DNA from 4 places in the Brucella sp. NBRC 12950 genome. Region 1 is predicted to be linked to each of the others. Evidence: predicted binding sites of a transcription regulator. Region 1 holds the regulator's gene; each other region holds the start of a gene.

Region 1 (3,644 bases):
CGCTTTTTCTCGCCACTGCGCTATATTTAGATCGCGGTCGATAGAAACTTTTACTCAATGAGAGCAACGGCTATGAAGAAAAGCGTGCTTATTATCCTTGGTCTGGCGGGCTTGGTTGCAGGCTGTCAAACTATGACACCCGAACAGCGCCGCGCAGCAGACGAACAGACCTGCCGCAGCTATGGTTTCAAACAAAAATCCGATGCGTTTTCCAACTGCCTGTTGCAGCTTGATCTTGACCGCCGTGCGGATCGTCGTGCCTGGCAGAACAAACCTGATTTCTATGATATGCCCATGGTTATCTATCAGCCTGTTTATCGACCCGTACCAGTGCAGGCAAAATAATAAAAAAGCGCCCTTTCGGGCGCTTTTTTGTGCTTAAGTCAGCTTTTAAAGTGGTAATTCCGGTCGTTCCTGCGACAGAAGCATCGCGCCGATTGCATCGACATGCTTCTTATCGGCGGTATAGCCGAGAGATACATTTTCCGCAGCCGGAGCCGTTTCATCGAATGTCGGCTGATAGCTTGCCACCTGTGTCATAACCGGCTTTTCCGCTGGTTTGACAGGCAGAGCAGCCAAACGATCACCACGAGCCTGTGGGCCGACGCCGCCATTCTGCTGGGTTTCTGTCGTCTTCGCTGCTTCAGCCAATGCAACCTGCACTGTTGGCTGTGCCTGCGGAACAGTCGCATCCTGCTGATCGGTTACGTTGTAGAACGGACCTTCAGGCATGGATGGTGCCTGTGGAGTAGAAGCATAGGCCAGATTGTACGGGGTCTGTGGAACCGGATTTTCCAGTTCGCCATCGCGACCACGCTTTTCGTAGAAGGAGTTTCCGCCAGCAACCAGCACGTAATGCATGTTGCGGTAAGGGAACTTCAAGCCAGCCGTGTGGAAGAACATCGAGTTCTTCAGCGATGGATGACGCTTGCCCTTAAGAACAGCATCGGCTGTTGCCTGAACGTCAGGCATAGCCTTTGAATTCATCTTGCGTGTCAGAACGCCGGGCGCAAACTGGTTCTTCTGACCAACAACGCCGCAGATCGTATCCGGATAGCTACCCGAAGCGAGACGGTTCATCACAACCGTACCAACGGCCATCAGACCATCGGGGCTTGAACGGTTGGATTCGAAGAACATCGCACGTTCGAGGCATTCGCGGTCTTTGGCGGTGTATGTGAAAGTCTTGACGCCATTGACTGTCTTGACGTGGCTAGCCGCCGCCGTCTTTTCGGTTTTGGTTTTGGTCGTACCACTGGTCGTCGTGCAACCCGTCACCAAAAATGGCGCAACCAGCAGCCCTAGAATAACGGGCAATTTCCATTTCGAAGCGCGCGTCAACGGCTCAGTCTCATAGTTAGGACCCTTAACTGATCCAACCTGGCCTCCGCCCCGCAAAAGGCGTTTGAAACCTGGCTGTGGTGCCACCGCATAAAACTATGCAGCAGATTTGAACTAACAGAGCAGCCTTTGCACATCCTTCTAAGATGCCCGGCGCTCCAGCCAAATAGAACGAAAATCATAAAATAAACGTTCTGCTGTCACTCATTGCATTCAAGGTTTTAGAATTTTTAGGCCAAAAAAAGGCGAATGGTCAAATTCCAAAAGTCATGACACCTCCAAAACAGAGGCAGATTGAACCCGAATCCAGAGCTTAATTTTCCCCACAAACCCCTTAAATTTATTAACAAATCCTTAACGTGATTTAGCAAATCTTATAAGTTATTGATTTAACGCGATTCAATTTGCTGAAATACAGGCCACATCACTGCCTTATTTCGCCGATGTTTCAAGATTTTACGCAAGCGTCTTTTTAAGCTTTTTCGATGCTGCTTTTGACCTCGATTTCGCCGGCTCTTCAACTTTGTCACGATCATTGTAACATCGTGTGATACTGGCCGTTTTGGCACGTTGTGGATATTGAATTCCGAATCGGAAGGTTGGAACTGAGTCGTAACGTTCTTGCCGAATATGCAAAACGGCCCGTCGCATTTTCAGCAACGAGCCGCTTGTATAGGGTTCTGCAAATCGAGATTTGGTTATCCGAATGAGTATCCAGCACCGCGTACCGTGCGGATAGGATCAAGCGCGCGACCAACATTAATTGCCTTGCGAAGACGTCCGACATGCACGTCGACTGTTCTATCATCGACATAAATGTCTGGCCCCCAGACGCCATCAAGCAACTGGCTGCGCGAGAAGACACGGCCCGGCGACATCATGAAATATTCGAGCAGGCGGAATTCTGTCGGTCCGAGACGGACTTCCTTTTCCTTGCGATAGACGCGATGCTGCTGGCGGTCGAGAACAAGATCGCCGACTTTCAGCACATGCGACAGGACACTCGGATTGGCGCGACGGAGCATGGCTTTGACGCGAGCCAGCAATTCCGGTGTCGAAAAAGGTTTGACGACATAATCATCGGCACCCACGCTCAGGCCACGAACGCGTTCGCTTTCTTCACCGCGTGCGGTCAACATGATGATCGGCAGGCGCTCTGTTTCCGGCCACTGGCGCAGACGGCGGCACAGCTCGATCCCGGAAACACCAGGGAGCATCCAGTCCAGAATAAGAAGATCCGGCACATTTTCACGAAGTGCGATTTCGGCTTCATCGCCGCGCAGCATCGCGTCAACCTGATACCCCTCGGCTTCGAGGTTATAACGCAGGAGTACACTCAGGGCTTCTTCGTCTTCAACCACAGCAATCTTGGGTGCCTGTGACATCCAGTATTTCCTATCCAAAATTTAGAGCGCCTGTGATCCGACTAAATTGGATCATGCTCTAAGCACTTGTTTTTATCGCATATACTTCCCAAAATCGCTTCGCACTTTTTGGGATGCGCTTGAGGCAGCGGAAGATACAAGCCCCCGATCGACCGCGTGCCGTCGCGTTTTTCATATTCATGCAGGCATCTGGACCGCACGAATGCGGTGCCAGATGTTCTTAGGATTTACGCGCCTCGTCCACGACGATACCGTGGCTCAGGTCTTCTTTTGGGCGCTCCGCAGGCATTTGCAGACCGGTCACGATGTAATAGACCGTCTCAGCAATGTTGGTTGCGTGATCGCCAATGCGCTCGATGTTCTTTGCGCAAAACAGAAGATGCGTGCAGGCGGAAATGTTGCGCGGATCTTCCATCATGTAGGTCAACAACTCGCGGAACAGCGAAGTGTACATCGAGTCAATTTCGTCATCGCGGTCGCGAACGACGTTGATCTGCTGTACCGAGCGCGTTGCATAGGCATCGAGCACGTCTTTGAGTTGGGTGAGTGCCAGCTCAGCCAAGGTTTCAAGGCCGCGATAGAGCTTGACCGGCTGGCGCGATTCCGAAACCGCAGCAACGCGCTTAGCAATATTTTTGCCAAGATCGCCAACGCGCTCCAGATCGGCAGAGATACGGATCGAGCCGATGATTTCACGCAGATCGACAGCCATTGGCTGGCGCTTGGCGATAATCATTACGGCCTTATCATCAATCTCGCGCTCACTTGCATCGAGGATGAGATCGTCGGAGATAACACGCTGGGCAAGTGCATTGTCGGCATTGACAATCGCTGCAACGGACTGCTCGACCATGCGCTCTGCATGACCGCCCATCTCGGCGATCTTATGCGTGAGGAACTGCAGTTCTTCGTCGTAAG
Region 2 (3,644 bases), on a different contig from region 1:
AGAAAGCGTCCGCCCCGGACAGCAGTTGGTTCGATCAGATGACCAATCCCTGCGGCATGAAGCTTTTTCCACGGGAAGTTGTGCCCCGGATCTGTTTTACGCTCTGGTGCGATGTCCGAATGCGCGAGTACGTTTTCAGGACGGATTTCATATCGGCTACATATGCTGCGGCAAAGCTCGATAACTGCTTCAATCTGACGGTCCGCAAAGGGCGGATAATTTTCAAGATTGCCCGGATTGACGATTTCGATCCCGATTGATGCCGAATTGATATCGGTCTCGCCCTTCCAGAAGCTCTTTCCTGCGTGCCATGCGCGCGCCTTTTCCGACACCATCTGCACTACGCGGCCATCTTCATGAACCAGATAATGTGCCGACACTTCCATCTCAGGCGACTTGAGAATATTAACCGCCTCCTGAGCTGTCGCGAGGCCCGTGTAATGCAGGATCAAATAGGTCGGTGTCTTGCCGTCCTTGCGAATGCCGAAATTCGGCGACGCATCAATCGAGGCCGCTGGATAATCGGGCTTATCCAAAACAAGTGCCGCCAAAAGTTCTGCTTCTGATACGTCTGCGCTGCTCATGCGGCTTCCAATTGTTTTTCTACGCTTGCCCAGGCTGCATTGATGGCAGCAAGGCGTGTATTTGCGATCTTTATAAATTCCAGCGGAAGACCTTCCGCAACAAGGCGGTCAGGATGGTGCTCTTTCACCAAAGAGCGATAGCGCTTGCGCGCATCCTCAAACGACACACCGCGAACAAGCCCGAGGATGGCATAAGGATCGCCCTCTCCGCGATTGACATGGCGGAGCGCGATGCGCTCGAAGCCTTCCTCGTCATAACCGAAAATCTCAGCAACGCTCGCAAGGAACGCCATTTCCTTGTCATGCACATAGCCGTCAGCGGTCGCGATATGAAAAAGACCGTCGAGAATATCTTCAAGCAGATGACAATTATCGTCGCCTTCGCGGCAAAGACCTGCCAGCTGACGCGCGTAGCTTTCATAGCCCGCCACATCCTGCTGAGCGAGATTATAGAGACGAACCACATGGGCGTGCTCTTCTGGCGGCACTGAAAAAATGCTCTGAAACGCCCGAAACTCATCCTGCGTCACCACACCATCCGCTTTTGCCATTTTTGCAGACAGCGCGATCATGGCAATGGAAAATGCAACGCGACGGCGCGTATCTGCATCGCCCTCAAAAACCGTGCGCACGGCTTCGATAACGCTGGAAATAGCGTTCAGCGTTACAGAGGTGACGAACTCACCGATGCGGACCCAGATCGACATGAATCGTTTCTATATAATTCCGTAAAGGCTGGAAACAACAACCCGTTGCAATCGACGAAAAAACAATAATTTAGAAAAATATCGCTGTCTTTGAAGACGATTATTGCGCGGCCTGACGAGCCTCAAACGACTGCTGTGCAGCACTCGCCGCCGCTTCGCCTGCGGCCTGTGCCTGCTCAACGCTCTGACCCACAGCCTTGGCTGCAGCTTCGGCATTGGTGCGCGCACGCTCAATCGCTGCAGCCTTTTGTTCGGGAGTTATAACGCCAGCATTATCCTGCAAAGCCTTCATTAAATCTGGTCCAGCCTGTGTATCACTGGATGGGGCTGGAGCAGATGTGTTTTGCTCTGGCTGAGCTGGAGCAGCAGCCTGCTCGTCCTCTCCTTTGCCGCAAGCAGCAAGGGCAACCAGAACAACAGCGGAAATCAAAAACAAAAAATGACGGCTCATAACAAAAGCCATAACCGAAGAAAGCCTGCGTTTGAACATGGAAAACGCAGTCATACTGTCTTTATTGACGACTACTGCAGAGTTATCCATCAACTTTGCTCCTTTCGGGGAAAATGGCGGCCTGCAAAACAGACCGCCATTCAGCCGCGAACTGATCGCGGTTCACAAAAACCAACTGCAATTTAGTTTGCAGGAGGTGTACCCGTGCCCGGTGTCGATGGTGCCGGTGCTGGGGTCGACGGAGTCGTTGTCGTATCGTTATTTGCCGGCGCTGATGGCGCAGGGGTGGACGGCGCACTATTCGTATCTTTCGAATTGTCGCTGCAGGCAGCAAGTCCGAGGAACGATACGGCAGCTACCGCACTTACCAGAAACTTTTTCATAATGGCTCTCCTTCCCTAAAAATCAGCGCTGCGGGGATTTAGCCAACGCTGCTTTGGTTTTCCGTGTCTGATCGGTTCATCCGATCAATCACCTACGAAGACAGTCGCCACATCGCTCTTTAGTCCCCGGCGATGCTTTACGACGATGCCAACGTCACAACAAAAAACGGCGAGCATGCGGAAAGGTTCTCTCAAATAGTCTTACTGCTCGTAACAAAACGCCATAATAACAAAGTTTTAACCATGATTTTCCCGTAAAACTGCCGTCACGCCCCTGTCACTGGCAGATGTTTAACTTGCGCAAACAAGGTCGGATTCGCCTTTAAAACTTCGCGCATCTTGCCCGAACCAATTCAGAATTCGGGATGCGCTCAATAAACGGGGAGCATGGCATGACAGGACAAGACGCCAACGGAACGATCCTTCAACGCGCCGTCACACAAAATCATGCGCTCTCACGACAGGGCTTTTCAGAGCGTCTTTTTGCCTGGTTGTTTAAGGGGCTGGTGTATCCGCAAATCTGGGAAGACCCGGAAGTCGACATGGTGGCGCTCGCCATTCAGCCCGGCCATCGTATCGTGACCATCGCGTCAGGCGGCTGCAACGCGCTTTCCTACCTGACCGCCGATCCGGCTCGCGTCGAGGCCGTCGATCTTAACCGTGCGCATGTGGCGTTCAATCGCCTGAAGCTTGCAGCACTCAAGCACCTGCCCGATTATGCCACCTTTTATCGCTTCTATGGCAAGGCTGATGACAAGGCCAATCTCGCCGCCTACCAGCGCTTTATCCGGCCGCATCTTGATCAAGAAAGCCGCGCCTACTGGGAAAAACGCAAACTGAGTGGCCGCCAGCGCATCTCAATCTTCTCGCGTGACCTGTATCGTCACGGTCTTCTGGGTGTCTTCATCGGCATGGGACACCGCGTTGCCCGCCTTTATGGCATTGACCCGCGTGACATTCTCAAGGCACGCACTATGGAAGAGCAGCGGACATTCTTCGATACAGCACTCGCACCCTTGTTTGAAAAACGCATGGTACGCTGGGCCACCGCTCGTAAATCATCGTTGTTTGGCCTTGGCATTCCACCGCAGCAATATGATGCACTGGCAACCGCCGGTAATGGCGACATGGCTTTCGTCCTCCGTGCGCGCCTTGAAAAACTCGCCTGCGCCTTTCCGCTGACTGAAAATTATTTCGCCTGGCAGGCCTTCGGGCGTGGCTATAGCGGCAATGAGGAAACCGGCCCCCTTCCCCCCTACCTCTCTCGCGCCAATTTTGAAACCGTGCGCGCCCGTGTGGACCGCATGACGGTTCAGAACGCCAACTACACCGAGTTCCTTGCCCAGAAGCCAGCCTCATCCGTGGATCGCTATATTCTGCTCGACGCACAGGACTGGATGAACGACGGCCAGCTCAACGCGCTCTGGAGCGAAATCACACGCACAGCAGCGCCCGGTGCCCGCGTCATTTTCCGCACGGCAGCAGAACCAAGCCTGCTTCCGGGCCGTGTTGATCCGTC
Region 3 (3,644 bases), on a different contig from region 1:
TATCGACAAACCAAGGCCGGAACCGGGCTTTGACTGGTCCACTTGGACAAAACGCTCGAAGACACGGTCTTTCATGTCGGTCGCAAGCCCAGCCCCTCTGTCATGAACGCCAAGTGTGATCGTAGCTCCATTCTGGCTAAGGCTGATAGTCAAAGGGCCGGGTGCATGAACGAGTGCATTTTCGACGATATTGCGAATCATTTCTCTGAGGCTGGTGGTTTCGCCACTCACATAGAGCGGCTCATCAGGCACATCAAAGCTGATGGTTTGTTGCAGATCAGAATAGCTGCCTTCAGCGCGCAGTCTCCGGACTGCTTCCTGTGTAACCTGCCGCAGATCGAGCGTTTCGAGCTTTCGCGACTGAATACTGTGCAGTGTGGTCGCTTCAGACAGAAGCTGATTTGCGAGAAGGCTTGCGCTTATGGAATTGGCATGGACACGGGCAAGGATTTCCTTTTGCCGATTTGGATCAGTTTCTTCGAGCGACAGTTCGGTCAGGGCACGCAAGGCTGTGAGTGGCGTGCGCATCTGATGCGCTGCATCAGCAGTGACCAGCTTCAATCCGGCAAGCACATTGTTCAGACGTCCCATGAAGTCATTGAGTGCTGTAACAAGTGCGCTGACTTCCTTAGGAATAGGGCCGGCCAGTGGATTGAGATCGGATGAGGAACGCTGGCGCAGATCAGATTCAACCATCCGCAGCGGTCTGAATGCAAATCGGATTGCGAGCCAGATAAGCACCAGTGCGAGCAAAGCCACTCCAAGCGCAGGCAAGAGAGTATTGAGGCTTAGTTGCAAGGTCAGCTGTCTCCGTGCTTCCCGCGTTTCCCCAACCAGAACATCGACCCAACCGCCGCCTTTTGCGTCGCTGTGATAGCGTGCGACTGCAGCAATTCGTACTTTTTCCCCACGATACATACTGTCGCTGAGGCGAACGCGGCTATTATTGCCATGCGGAATTTCTAGCCCGAGAATGGGTGAACCGGTCAGGAGGCTGCCATCGGGTGCGACGACACGATAGAAAATGCGATTGAGACGCGAGGTGCCCAGAATGGAAAAGGCGGAGTGGGGAAGATCGACGCTGAGCGAACCATCCTGCAGAGTTATCGTGTCTGCGATGGATAGGGCGGCGGCACCAAGAACACGATCGAATGCTTCATCGGCCGCACGATGCGCATACCAGCGGCCAAGAAAGAAGAGCAGAACGGTGACAGCAAGCAGCGTCAATCCACTGCCCACCAGAATGCGGCGCTGGATTGAATATTCCCTGTTTGCGGCTCCTTTGACCATCAGAGTTGCAGCGCTTTAAGCCTGAGCAGATAGCCCACGCCGCGTTGTGTGACAATTTCAACTGTGCTGTTCTCGAGCTTCTTCCGCACGCGTGAAACCAGCAGTTCGATAGCATTGGGTGTGCCGGTATCTTCATGGCCAAACAGTTTCAGAACCAGCATATCTTTTGGGACCGTGACATTGAAACGGGTGGCAAGCATCTCGAGAACGTCGAATTCGCGCCGCCCGAAATCCAGTGGCTCGTCACCCTGCATCACTGATCTTTGTGTCAGGTTGATCGATAGTTCGCCGATCCGCAAGACCGGCTGCGCCACGCCCATATGCCGTCTTGCGACTGCTCTGATACGGGCAACAAGCTCCCTGAGATCGAAGGGTTTGACTAGGTAGTCATCAGCGCCAAGCTCGAGAATATCGATCTTGTCGGCAATCTGATTGCGAGCGGTGATTACCAATACCGGACATGACAAGGATTGTTCGCGCATACTGCGCAGGATGACAAAACCGTCACGTCCCGGAAGGTTGATGTCGAGTACGACCAGATCAAAGGAGCCATTCACAGCCAGATCTTCCCCTTGCACGCCATCATAGACAGTCGTGACAGAGTGGCCTTCCTTTTCAAGCTTTGAAGCAATAGCAAACGCAATATCGATTGTGTCTTCTACAAGAAGGATACGCATGTTGTGTTCGACGATTCTATTCAAGGTTTTCGGGACGACAGGATTCTGACAGTTAGAATTGCTAGTATCTGAGACAATACTGGATGAGGCTGCGGCGCTTGTATCATAGCAAGTGTCCAGGGAGGAAAAAATGTTCTGGCGCGGGTTGGCATGTCGAATCGGCATGACCTTGTTTGGGCTTCAGCTGTGCATCGCTTATGCGAATGCCGCTGATGCTGCTTGCGCTTATCGCGGTGCGCTGGATGAGCGTTATTGCGACGAGAACCGCGACCTTGTCGCAGATACACCCAAAGACGCTTCCCAGTGGCGTGATCCGCAAACACTCGTATGGGCTTATTCGCCCATCGAAGACCCGGCGGTTTATGCGCGACTTTTCAAGCCATTCACCCAGCATCTTGAAGCCTGCCTTGGACGGCAGATCGTTTATTATCCAATTCAGTCCAGCGCCGATGAAGTTGAGGCGATGCGTTCAGGACGTCTGCATTTTGCGGGGTTCTCTACAGGGCCGACAATTGAGGCGGTCAGTCGCGCAGGTGCCGTTCCTTTTGCCGCCAAAGGCACTGGCGATCAGATGCGCGGCTATAGGCTGGTCGCGGTCGTGCGCGCGGAATCTTCCTATGAAAAATTGGGTGATCTTAAAGGGCATCGCGTCGCCCATGCATCATTGTTCTCAAATTCCGGCAATGTCGCGCCACGCGCTCTCTTTCCAAAAGAGGGTCTCACGCCGGGGCAGGACTATGCGCCTATCATGTCGGGCGGACACGACAAATCGATCCTCGGTGTTGTCGCCGGTGATTACGATATGGCGGCGGTTGCCTCCGATGTGCTTGAACGCATGATCGAGCGGGGGCTTGTGAAGCGTGATGCCATTCGTCTGATTTATCAGAGCGATCTGTTTCCAACCTCATCATTTGCATATGCTCACAATCTTGCTCCACCTCTTGTGGCGGAAATGAAGCGCTGCTTCTTTAATTTCACATTTACGTCTGAAATGAGAGCCGAGTTTCAGGGCGACAATCACTTCATTCCGATAGATTACGCAGCCGCGTGGTCGGTGGTGCGCGAGGTGAGCGAGAAGGCTGGCGCACCGCCTCCATAATTCGCTTCCTAGTAAGCGATCAATTCGCATGGCATTTCTCTGAGTGCCAGCTCCCGCAGCAAGCCAGAACACAGTCAACTGCAACCCGATTGGGTTTCGGTCGGAGTCTCTTCGGCTCAAAGTGGATAAAATAATGAGTTTTTACAAGCAACTAACCTACAAATATAAGGTCTATAATGCAGACCCCACGACACTGATCGGGGTTATGCTGGCAATCGTTTTTGCCTATCTGATTGCAGCGCCAATCGTGCTGCTTTTGTCAGATGCAGTGATTGTCCAATTTGCTGATCGGGCACGCTCGGGCCAGCAGATTGGTGAATTGACCTTTTATTATCTCAACCGTGCGTTCTTCTCGGCGATTTCGACGGATGTGTTTTGGCGTCCGCTTTGGAACACGGCAATCATCGCACTTGGTTCGATTGCCTTTGCGCTTGTCACGGGCATTCCACTCGCATGGCTTTTGAGCCGCACAAATTTACCGGGCAAGAAGTGGTTCTCGACAGCATTGATCGTTCCTTACATGCTGCCTTCGTGGACCTTCGCGCTGGCTTGGCTGACCCTGTTTAAAAACCGCACCA
Region 4 (3,644 bases), on a different contig from region 1:
GGCGGGGATGACGTCATCAATTCTGGCCGCAATCGGCGCTTTGAAAGGCCCACTTCATGGCGGAGCACCTGCTCCTGTGCTTGATATGTTGGACGCGATTGGAAATGCCAAGAATGCAGAAGTTTGGCTGGATAGGGCTGTTTCCAAAGGTGAGCGTTTAATGGGGTTTGGTCATCGGATTTACCGCATTCGTGATCCCCGGGCCGATGTAATCAAAGCTGCGCTTCATCGCATTATAGAGAGCAAAAACGCTAACAAAGACAGGCTGCATTTGGCTGAGGCGGTGGAAACTGCAGCAATCGCTGTGTTGAATAAGCATAAGCCGGAACGAATGCTGTCAACCAATGTCGAATATTACACGGCTTTACTGCTTGAACAGCTTGATATCCCTCGCGCAGCTTTCACCTCCGTATTTGCCATGGGGCGAACTTTGGGTTGGGTTGCACACTGCCGTGAACAAATAAAAGAGAACAAACTTATTCGTCCACAGTCGATCTATGTTGGCCCAAAGCTTGATACAGTCACTTAGTTTTGCATCGACATATTTGATCTCAGCCTCTGAGATAAACATTCAGATATATTGAAAATTCTATTTGAGAGACGCGAAGTTATTGGCTTTGCGTCTCTTTTTTAACCGTCATATGTCTGTGACATGAATCGGGTTTTCTGCGCTCAAATCCGGGTTGCCATCGGAAGGACAACCAAATGAGCGATGAACAGACTGAGTCAAAGAAATACCGCACTCTGTTTATTTCTGACGTGCATCTTGGCTCCAAGGCGGCTCAGGCCGAACTTTTGCTGGACTTCCTGCGTTGCCATGATGCTGAAACGATCTATCTGGTTGGTGATATCGTTGATGGCTGGCGTCTGCGACGCAACTGGCATTGGCCACAGGAGCACAACGATGTTGTGCAGAAGCTTCTGCGCAAAAGCCGCAAGGGCGCGACAATCATTTATATTGCCGGCAACCACGATGAGTTCCTGCGCAATTTTCAGGGTACGCATTTTGGCGGCATCGAAGTGATGAACCGCGGTATTCATGAAGCGGCGGACGGACGTAAATTCCTCGTCATTCACGGCGATCAGTTCGATGTTGTGGTGCGCAATGCACGCTTTATCGCCTATCTCGGTGACTGGGCTTATGATACGGCCATCTGGATCAACACGATCATGAGCCGCGTGCGTGCAATGTTTGGTCTGCGTTACTGGTCGTTTTCGGCATGGGCTAAATTCCGCGTCAAGAAAGCGGTCAACTTCATCGGCAAGTTTGAAGACGTGGTTTCAGAAGAAGCACAACGCATCGGCGTCGATGGTGTTATCTGCGGCCACATCCATCATGCGACCATCGAGAAGATGAACGGCGTTGAATATATCAACACCGGCGATTGGGTAGAAAGCTGCACAGCGGTTGTCGAGCATTTCGATGGACGTATGGAATTGCTCGAATGGACTGAGCGTCTGGGCCAGAAACCATCACTCCCTGCCGTGCAAGACGCAAATCCAGGTGGAAGAATAATCAGGCTTCCGAGAGCAGCCCGAAAAGCGGTGAATGGCAGCAGATGAAGAAACTAGTCATCGTAACAGACGCCTGGCATCCACAAGTAAATGGCGTTGTGAGAACGCTGGCAAAATGCTGTGAACTGATGACCGAACGTGGCTATGAGGTGATTGTCATCTCTCCACAGGATTACCGTTCGGTACCTTGTCCGACATATCCCGAAATTCGTCTGGCCATGACGACCCCATCAGCCTTCCGCCGACGGCTCGTGAAATTGCAGCCGGACTATGTGCATATCGCCACCGAAGGTCCGCTGGGCTTCATGGCGCGGCGTGCATGTCTTAAAATGGGTTGGAGCTTTACAACAAGCTTTCACACCCGCTTTCCTGAATATCTTCAGGACAGGTTTCCAATTCCGCCAAAGTGGACTTATGCGTTCTTGCGCCGCTTCCATAATGCGGCGTCGCATACACTTGTTCCAACCCAATCAATCCTCGACGATTTGCATGGACGTGGTTTTACAGGGCTGGAGCTTTGGACCCGCGGTGTTGATCGCACGCTTTTTCATCCACGCGACGATGTTAAAAGGGACCTACCGCAGCCGGTCTTTATCTGCGTCGGACGCGTAGCAACAGAAAAGAACCTGCCAGCATTTCTGGAGTTGAAACTGCCGGGAACGAAATTGATCGTCGGTGATGGTCCGGCACTCGACGATTTGAAAACCCGTTTTCCTGAAGCCGTTTTCATTGGCAAGAAAGAGGGCAAAGACCTCGCGCGTGTCTATGCATCGGCGGATGTGTTTGTGTTTCCGAGCAGAACCGACACGTTTGGCCTCGTTCTGCTGGAAGCCATTTCGTCGGGCCTGCCTGTGGCGGCATTTCCCGTACCGGGATCATCCGATGTTGTGGGCGCAACAGGAGCGGGGGTTTTGTCCGAAGATTTGCATGAAGCATGCATTGCGGCACTTGAAATGCCAGCCTTTGATCCCGCTGAAGTGCTCAAGCCTTTCACATGGGAAGCCTGTGCGGACATCTTCGAAAACGTTCTGTCGTCAACGAAGAGTGTCGCACAACCTTTCAGCAGAACCGAGAATCAACCCCAGACAGTCGCCTCTGGCGGATAAACCAGCGCCCCGTCATAGCGCAGTCCAGGATCACGGTCGTGTGCCAATAACAGCGGACCGTCCAGATCAACGACATCGGCTTTCTGCGCCAGTAAAACGGCAGGCGCCATGCCAAGCGATGTACCAACCATGCAGCCAACCATGATTTGAAGTCCGAGCGAAGTAGCCTTTTCGCGCATAATCAAACCTTCGGTCAGGCCACCAGCCTTATCGAGCTTGATATTCACGGCATCATAGCGCTTGGCGAGATCTTCCAAACCGACCGACGTATGAACGCTTTCATCGGCGCATATAATCACCGGGTGTTCGATGCGGCTTAGAATATCATCTTTACCGGCGGGCAGGGGCTGTTCAATCAAAACCACGCCTGCTTTGGCTGCGGCCGCCATATTTTCTTCGATATTATCTTCAGTCCAGCCTTCATTTGCATCGATAATGATGCGGCTGTTTGGAGCCGCATCGGCAACTGCGTGAATACGCTCGATATCGTTGTCGCCGCCCATTTTCACTTTGATTAGAGGGTAATGCGCGACCTTCGCGGTCGATTCTGCCATTTCTTCGGGCGTTCCGAGCGACACTGTAATGGCGGTTTCCAGCGCCCGCGTTGGTGTGCCAAGTGTATCGGCGACACTCTTGCCAGAGAGTTTGGCTTCCAGATCCCACATTGCACAATCAACCGCATTGCGGGCCGCACCTGCTGGCATGAGCGTCTGAATATCCTGACGTGTGGCACCGCTTTCAATAGCTGAGCGCACGGCTTCAATTTGTTCGCTTACGCTCTCAATTGATTCGCCATAACGTGCATATGGAACGCATTCGCCGCGCCCCAATAGGCCATTATGCCCGATCTCGCATACGATCACTGCGGCTTCAGTCTTCGAGCCGCGGGAGATTGTGAATTTCCCGGCGATGGGATAGCGTTCATGAATGATTTTCAAGCTATTGTGCATGGATATGCCCTTTAGGACGCAGTATTTCGGTCGTGCAACGACTCGTGTATGAGGTTAGGCCATGTTGACCGAC

What was found. Region 1 encodes PhoB, which activates phosphate uptake and scavenging genes when phosphate is short. Its sites were predicted from a motif close to TGTCATNNANCTGTCAT; they were not measured.
Region 2: QSJ70_RS01140 (BtaA family protein) is a predicted target of PhoB. The motif match lies at 2,390-2,406, and genes of this name have one in related genera.
Region 3: phnD (phosphate/phosphite/phosphonate ABC transporter substrate-binding protein) is a predicted target of PhoB. The motif match lies at 2,002-2,018, and genes of this name have one in related genera.
Region 4: QSJ70_RS23345 (UDP-2,3-diacylglucosamine diphosphatase) is a predicted target of PhoB. The motif match lies at 636-652, and genes of this name have one in related genera.

Annotation. Positions count from the first base shown of each region.
Region 1 is NZ_BSQC01000004.1:171,114-174,757, forward strand. Features, by position in the region: gene QSJ70_RS08185 (hypothetical protein) at 73-345, shown strand; gene QSJ70_RS08190 (cell wall hydrolase) at 391-1,341, opposite strand; gene phoB (phosphate regulon transcriptional regulator PhoB) at 2,040-2,726, opposite strand; gene phoU (phosphate signaling complex protein PhoU) at 2,947-3,644, opposite strand, start outside.
Region 2 is NZ_BSQC01000001.1:242,365-246,008, reverse strand. Features, by position in the region: gene QSJ70_RS01160 (N-acetylmuramoyl-L-alanine amidase) at 1-584, opposite strand, end outside; gene QSJ70_RS01155 (J domain-containing protein) at 581-1,291, opposite strand; partial or broken gene QSJ70_RS01150 (hypothetical protein) at 1,392-1,792, opposite strand; gene QSJ70_RS01145 (hypothetical protein) at 1,925-2,125, opposite strand; gene QSJ70_RS01140 (BtaA family protein) at 2,518-3,644, shown strand, end outside.
Region 3 is NZ_BSQC01000006.1:235,254-238,897, reverse strand. Features, by position in the region: gene QSJ70_RS12325 (sensor histidine kinase) at 1-1,290, opposite strand, end outside; gene QSJ70_RS12320 (response regulator transcription factor) at 1,290-1,967, opposite strand; gene phnD (phosphate/phosphite/phosphonate ABC transporter substrate-binding protein) at 2,098-3,066, shown strand; gene QSJ70_RS12310 (ABC transporter permease) at 3,200-3,644, shown strand, end outside.
Region 4 is NZ_BSQC01000017.1:46,395-50,038, reverse strand. Features, by position in the region: gene QSJ70_RS23350 (citrate synthase/methylcitrate synthase) at 1-529, shown strand, start outside; gene QSJ70_RS23345 (UDP-2,3-diacylglucosamine diphosphatase) at 706-1,563, shown strand; gene QSJ70_RS23340 (glycosyltransferase family 4 protein) at 1,560-2,621, shown strand; gene dgcA (N-acetyl-D-Glu racemase DgcA) at 2,591-3,571, opposite strand; gene QSJ70_RS23330 (ABC transporter permease) at 3,633-3,644, shown strand, end outside.